2 regions of the Chryseobacterium electrogenes genome follow, and region 1 is predicted to be linked to the other one. Evidence: riboswitches for the same ligand, from Rfam matches in the RefSeq annotation. Region 1 holds a riboswitch; the other holds the start of a gene.
The links. A riboswitch is a leader RNA that binds a small molecule or an ion and turns the genes downstream of it on or off. The one in region 1 is predicted to bind S-adenosylmethionine.
Positions count from the first base shown of each region.

Region 2: it holds a riboswitch for S-adenosylmethionine, as region 1 does, so the genes downstream of both, ACQQ6V_RS03605 (TonB-dependent receptor plug domain-containing protein) here and ACQQ6V_RS12005 (alpha/beta fold hydrolase) in region 1, are expected to answer to the same signal.

Region 1 covers NZ_JBNPPB010000002.1:2,620,576-2,624,410, reverse strand. Annotated here, with positions in the region: gene ACQQ6V_RS12010 (MGH1-like glycoside hydrolase domain-containing protein) at 1-1,936, opposite strand, end outside; SAM riboswitch class I at 2,307-2,414, shown strand; gene ACQQ6V_RS12005 (alpha/beta fold hydrolase) at 2,473-3,411, shown strand; gene ACQQ6V_RS12000 (ACT domain-containing protein) at 3,414-3,835, shown strand, end outside.
Region 2 covers NZ_JBNPPB010000002.1:786,274-790,108, forward strand. Annotated here, with positions in the region: gene lpdA (dihydrolipoyl dehydrogenase) at 1-388, shown strand, start outside; gene ACQQ6V_RS03600 (DUF4476 domain-containing protein) at 513-1,421, shown strand; SAM riboswitch class I at 1,590-1,690, shown strand; gene ACQQ6V_RS03605 (TonB-dependent receptor plug domain-containing protein) at 1,794-3,835, shown strand, end outside.

The DNA.
Region 1 (3,835 bases):
GAAGCTTCTCCAATAAGCTATGCTCCATAACTTCAACGGCAAACAGCGGAATTAACCCAACAATACTTCTCAATCTCAAACTAATGCTATTACCTCGTGATAACTTCAGTAAGTCATAGAAAAACCCGTCTTCTTCATCCCAAAGTCCAGCTTTGTCTTCTCCAATATTCTCCATGGCTTCTGCAATGTAAAGGTAATGCTCAAAAAACTTAATCGCCATATCCTCATACACCGGATTATAAGTCGCCAGCTCCATAGAGATCCTCATCATATTGAGCGCATACATTGCCATCCAACTCGTCCCATCGGCTTGCTCCAGATAATCACCTTCTTCTAACTCCATATTTCTGTCAAAAGCGCCAATATTATCCAATCCTAAAAATCCACCACCGAAAATATTATTACCGTTAACATCCTTACGATTGACCCACCAAGTAAAATTGAGTAATAGTTTTTGAAAAACACTTTCTAAGAAAAATAAATCTGGTTTTCCGTTATGCTTTTCATCAATTTTAAAAACTCTGAAAGTCGCCCATGCATGTACCGGAGGATTAACATCTCCGAAATTCCATTCATAAGCTGGCATCTGTCCATTAGGATGCATATACCATTCTTTGGTAAGTAACATCAATTGGTTTTTTGCAAAACTGGCATCTATTAAGCTAAAACTCACACAATGAAATGCCAAATCCCAAGTGGCATACCACGGATATTCCCACTTATCTGGCATAGAGATGATATCTTTATTATGGAGATGTGACCAATCTGTATTCCTGACATAACCTTGTCTATCTACAGGATGATTGGGATCACCTTTTAACCATTTTCCGATATTGTAATGATAGAATTGCTTGTTCCATAATAAACCTGCGAATGCCTGACGTTGAACATTTTTTTCATCTTCATTATGAATATCTCGTTGGATCTCTGCATAAAAAGCATTGGTTTCTTCTATTCTTCTGTTGAATATATCGTCAAAATCCCAAAAGGCATCGTCCATAATATGTGGAGAAAGCCTGAACTCAAAAGTATGATTACCGTTTGCAGGAATTACACCTTCACATCTAAAGCTGGCTTTTGTCCCTGTTCTTTGGGGATTAATTGTAGGTGAACCATAAAGAACATAATTATTAATTCCGTCTTTATAATATTGCCCGAATCCTTCTTCTCCGAAGAGTTTCGGTCTATTGGTTTCGTTTTCACAAAAAAGAGGTTCTACGTTTTTATCTCGCGAATAAAGCTTTTTAATCGTAATACTCTCATGGTGAATATCAATTTCGGCATCTTTAGAAAAAGCTAAAGATGGCTTATAGTTATTATAACCCCAACTCCAATTATTCCGGAACCAAAGGGTTGGCAATACCACCAAAGGCGCATCATGCTGACTTCTATTATGAACATCAATTCTAACTAAGAAATCATCCTCATCTACTTTAGCATATTCTATAAAAATGTCAAAATATTCATTATTACTAAAAGCACCTGTGTCGTAGATTTCATATTCCATTTCCTTATTAGACCGTTGTCCATTGACTGTGATAAGATCTTCGTAAGGAAATGTATTAATGGGATATTTATAAACCATCTTCATATAACTATGAGATGGTAAGTTATCTATGTAGTAAAAAATCTCTTTAATATCTTCGCCATGATTACCTTGATAATTACTAAGACCAAAAAATCGTTCTTTGATAATCTTATCTTTTTTGTTCCAAAAAGACAAAGCAAAACACATCAATTGCTTATCATCAGAAATACCTGCTATCCCTTCTTCTGCCCAGCGATAAGCCCAACTTTCTGCTTTATCATGCGTTGTATAATCCCAAGCATCTCCATTATTACTATAATCTTCTCTTACATTACCCCATTGTCTATGGCTTATATATGGCCCCCATTTTTTCCAATTAGGGCTATTTAGTTTTTCTTTTTCTGTCATAAAATTCTAAATAAATTAGGCTATCCATTATCTATAAAACTTTCCAAACTAGACATTCAACCAACAACATAGATTCTTATTTCTGTAACATAATCTGAATAATCACTTGATAAAAATACTACTAAATTACCAATATCTTGTGATTTTATCTTCCTTTAATCGGGAATAAATATTATTAAAAACCTCAAAGTAACTTCCTTATTACAAATTGAAAATTAAAATTTATGTCTTAAATAATATGCAGATTTCCCCATAAAATCAACAAAAACTACACAAGCTTATAGACTCAGTAATAACAATTAACATTAATTTATTTTCAGAATAGAAATTATACTCTATATTTGCACCTACGTTCATTTACATATTGAAAATGTTATCAAGAAAGGCGGAGGGATTAGACCCTATGAAACCTTAGCAACCCTTTGTTATGCAAAGAAGGTGCTACGTTCTACCAATTAATTTTTTGGAGAGATAACTACTGAACTTTTTTTTTCAGCCTATTCTTTGGCATTTTCAATTTTATAAAATACATAAAATTGAAAAAAGAACTTTTAAATATTACATTACCGTACATTACCAATTCTGGTAAAACTTACAACATACCATTAAGCTATCAGCTTTTTGGAGAAAAATTGTTTTCTGCTCCTATTATATTAGTTAATCATGCGTTAACTGGCAACTCACTTGTCACAGGTGAAAAAGGTTGGTGGAAGAGTCTAATTGGCACTAACAAAACAATAGACACCAATACCTATACAATCCTATGTTTTAATATTCCTGGCAACGGTTACGACGGATTTCTTATTGACGACTATGATGATTTTACAACATCTGATATCGCCAACATCTTTTTATTAGGTTTAGAACATCTCAACATAACACAATTACACAGCATTATTGGAGGCTCTCTTGGCGGAGCAATTGGCTGGGAAATGCTCGTTAAACAAAAGAATCTAGCAGCACAATTTATTCCTATTGCATGCGACTATAAAACTCATGATTGGCTTCACGCACAATGTATGGTACAGAAATATCTTTTAGATTCAAAAGAAAAACCACTTCAAAAAGCCAGAATCCACGCCATGTTATGCTACCGTACTCCCGAATCACTTAATGAAAGATTTAAAAATAATTTCGAAACACAACAAGGCAAAAGAGAATCAGAAGATTGGCTAACCTATCATGGAGAAGCTCTTAACGAGAGATTTAGTTTAAAGGCATATCAATTAATGAATCATCTTTTGATGACAATTAACTCCAACAAAAATGAATTAAAGGAAATCCAAGCCGATATAAATTTAATCGCGATTAATTCAGATTTATTTTTTCCTGCTTCAGAGATAAAGCAAACATTTACAACATTAAAAGAGCATAAGAAAAACATATTTTATGATGAGATCCAGTCAATTCATGGACACGATGCTTTTCTAATGGAATACGAACAACTCAATACTATTTTAAGTAAAATATTTTAATAATGGCAACACAAACGACAATCAATCTATACAGAAAAAAAGCACTTATAAACTTCGAAGGAAAAGACTTTCTTGGTCATATTGGTGTAGACTCACGTATTTTCCAAGCCCTCAACAATGCTAACATTAGTGTTGGCGTTATCTCACAACAAGCTATAGAAAATGGTGTTTCTGTTTTAGTAGATGAGAAAGATGCAGAAAAGGCTGTAAAAGTACTTACGGAAGAATTTAAAACCGAAAAACAAAATGCCACTGTCAGCAATATTTACAGTATTAATAACTTAGCTGTAATTGGTTTTGTTTCTGATAATTACAGTAAAATACTATCAGAACTTCAACGCAACAAGATTTTCCCACTTTTATTAAACCAAATTGCTTCTGCCGGAAGAGTCAACATTGTGGTAACTGATAATCAAACAGAAAT
Region 2 (3,835 bases), 1.8 Mb from region 1:
ACCTCATATCAATTATAACCTGATTCCTGGTGTTGTTTATACATGGCCAGAAGTTGCTGGTGTTGGTAAAACAGAAGAGCAGCTTAAGGAAGAGGGTGTTGCTTATAAAGTTGGTAATTTCCCAATGAGAGCATTAGGAAGAAGCCGAGCTTCTGGTGATACAGATGGTTTTGTAAAGATTATTGCAGACGAGAAAACAGATGAGGTTCTTGGTTTCCATATGATTGGAGCAAGAGCTGCCGATCTAATTGCAGAAGGAGTTACCGCGATGGAATTCCGTGCAAGTGCTGAAGATATTTCTAGAATGTCTCATGCGCACCCAACTTATGCAGAAGCTATTAAAGAAGCTGCTTTGGATGCTACAGGAAAGAGAGCTTTACACATGTAAGGTTTTTGACATAATATTATTGAAAGAGAAGTTAATAAACTTCTCTTTTTTTTTATGCTTTTATATGATAATTATTTTTTATGGCATGATTCATGACATAATATAATTTATAAATTACAAAACTATGAAAAGTATTTTTACTTCGATGTTAATTGCTATTAGTATATCTGGTTTTGCACAAGAAGCCGGTAAAGCTGGTGAATTCCTTAAAAATGAAGCTTCTAAAACAGAGCTAAATACGCAAAAATCAGATAAAGGTTTTAGAAATAATAAGTCGTCTAACAATCGTAATTCTAATAATCAATCAGGAGCTTTGGATAACTCTGGTTTCCGAAATCCTAATAACTCTGGCAATAATAATTCTTCTTCTTCTGGGCAGACTTCTGGCTATCGGTGGAATCAGAATTTTGGCTATTCCGAAGTATTCTTAAGAATCCCTGAATATGGATATTTTACTGTAGAAATAGGAGACCAGACGATAAGTAATGCTTCTGGAAAATTTCGTTTTTTTGATTTAGACTCAGGTCGTATGCCAATTTCAATTTATCAAGATGGATTTCTTATTTACAGAACGCAATTATCAGTGTCTAATAATAACAGAATCGTTCTAGATTTCTTTACCCATAATGGATTATATCTTTTAGATTCTTATCCGATAAAAGGGCAGACATACGGTTTTAATCAATGGGATGATGTCTGGAATAATCCTTATAACAACGGTTGGGGTAATTCTAATCCAAGTAATGTAATGAATAATCAGAGCTTTTCTCAGTTTATGACTACGATGAAAAGAGAAGCTAGTTTTGATAATAATAAAAAAGACTTTATTCTACAACAACTGAGAACTACGCAATTTACGTCCAAGCAAATTGCTGAAATGTTAACTGAATTTTCTTTTGATACTAATCGCTTAGAATTGGCTAAGCAACTTTTTAACTCATGTGTAGATCGTAATAATTTCTTTATTGTTTTTGATGCTTTTACGTATCAGAGGTATAAAGATGATCTTATGAAATTCATTTCAAAATCTTAATATTCAAGAGAAGCTTTTTAGTTTCTCTTTTTTATTGTAAAATTAAATTATTGATAATCAAGCTATTAATTGCTTAAGTTTATCAATTCATACTATTTCGGTATGAAATGTTTGTTTTTTTATTAAAACTGTTTTACATTTGCACCATGATAATGCAATATTGTTGTTAACTTATTAAGAAAGATGGAGGGAGTTAACCCTTAGAAGTCTTAACAACCTGCCAATTAGGTAAGGTGTTTCATTTAACCTTGAAAAAGGATAGATAAGTAAGATCAGTTCATTTTTATTTTTATAGATATAATTTGATATCCTCTTTCTGTCTTTCTGGAAGAGGTTTTTTTATGGTCAAAAAATTTAAAAAATATAACAAAAATGAATTCAAATTCTAAAAAGAACAAAATTTACTCAGTGACAAGCGCTGTTGTTTTTTTTGCGGGCTTAGGGACTTTCTCTGGTCAAGAGATCGTGGCTAAAAAAGATTCTATACAACAAAATAATATAGAAGAGGTTGTTGTCGTAGGTTCTAGAAGCGGTGGACGATCTAAGGCTGATAGTCCAGTTGCAGTAGATGTTTTTAATATCAAAGAAGCTTCTGTAAGCCTGCCACAGACTAATATTAATCAAATTCTTAACAGTATAGCTCCCTCTTTTACGTCCACTATTCAGACTAATGCAGATGGTACGGATCATCTAGATCCTGCGCAATTAAGAGGTCTTAGTCCGGATCAGGTTTTGGTTTTAGTTAATGGTAAAAGAAGGCATACGTCTGCATTGATTAATGTTAATGGTTCTCCAGGAAGAGGGACAGTAGGGACGGATCTTAATGCTATCCCAGCTTTTGCGCTTAATAAAATTGAAGTTTTGCGTGATGGCGCATCTGCACAATATGGATCTGATGCTATTGCCGGTGTGATGAATTTAATCTTAAAAAAAGATACAGGAAAATTAACAGGACAACTTAATTATGGTGGATATCTTACACCAACAGCTAACGATCATACAGGTAATTTTGATGGGCAACAATATCAGTTAGATCTTAATTACGGGAATAAAATTGGAACTAAAGGTGGTTTTTATAACGTGACCTTATCTTCTCAATTTCGAGAGCCAACAACTAGAGCGGGTGTAGAAAGTGGTGCTTTGTATAATGCCTACAATGCAATTGAAAAAAGAGCGCTTAATGATGGAGTTAATTTGTCTTCTTTGTTTTCTAACATTAATAATACGCCCAATTCTCAGCAGTTAATAGATTACATCAAGCAATATGCGCCAAAGGTGGGATATTTTAACCAGGCATTACAAAATAATATTCAGAATGCGACGAGTATTTCTGCTTTGCAAGGTTTGTTAAAAGGCGATGTTACTAATCAGGAATTGGCATATCGCGGATTAGAAAGAAGAGATTTTAATATGCAAGTTGGACAGTCTAAGCTTAACAATCAACAAGTTTTTGCAAATATAGAAGTGCCTCTTAATGATGATTGGAAGGTTTATACTTTTGGTGGTTATGGCATAAGACATGGTAGTTCTGGAGGATTTTATAGACGTCCAAATCAAGCGAGAACATTTACAGGATTATATCCGGATGGTTATCTGCCTAATATTGTAACGGATATACAAGATGTGTCTTTATCTTCTGGGATCAAAGGAGAATGGAGTGGCTGGAATGTTGATTTGAGTAATACTTTTGGTCAAAATAGTTTCGACTATACGATTAAAAATACTGGCAATACGAGCTTGAGGTTTGCAACTCCTAATAGTTTTAAGGCGGGAGGATTACAATTTTTACAAAATACTGTTAACTTAGATTTCAGTAAGAATTTTGATGTTTGGTCTGGGATTAATGTAGCTTTTGGAGGAGAGCAGCGCCATGAGAATTTTAAGATTACACCAGGCGAAGCGGCTTCTTACACGGCTTATGATATTTTCGGGAATCCACAGACGGCTGCAACACCAGCTAATCAAAAGCCAACAGATTTTTTTGGAGCTGCTTTGGCAGGAGGATCACAGGTTTTTGCAGGATTTAGAGATGCTAACAGAACTGATAGAAGCAGAAACTCTTATGCAGCTTACGCAGATGTAGAATTTAATTTCACCAATTGGTTATTGGTAGATGCTGCAATTAGATATGAGGACTATTCGGATTTTGGGTCGACATTTAATTATAAATTGGCATCAAGAATTAAGTTAACAGATCATCTTAATTTCAGATTTGCTGGATCTACGGGTTTCCGTGCACCATCAATTCACCAGATTTATTATAATACAACATCTACTTTATTTTCTGATGGTGTCTTGAAGGAAGTAGGGACTTTTAGTAATGATTCTTATTTCGCTACAACTTTCGGAATTCCGAAACTCAAACAAGAAACGTCAAAATCTATCAGCACAGGTTTTACATATAAAATTCCGAG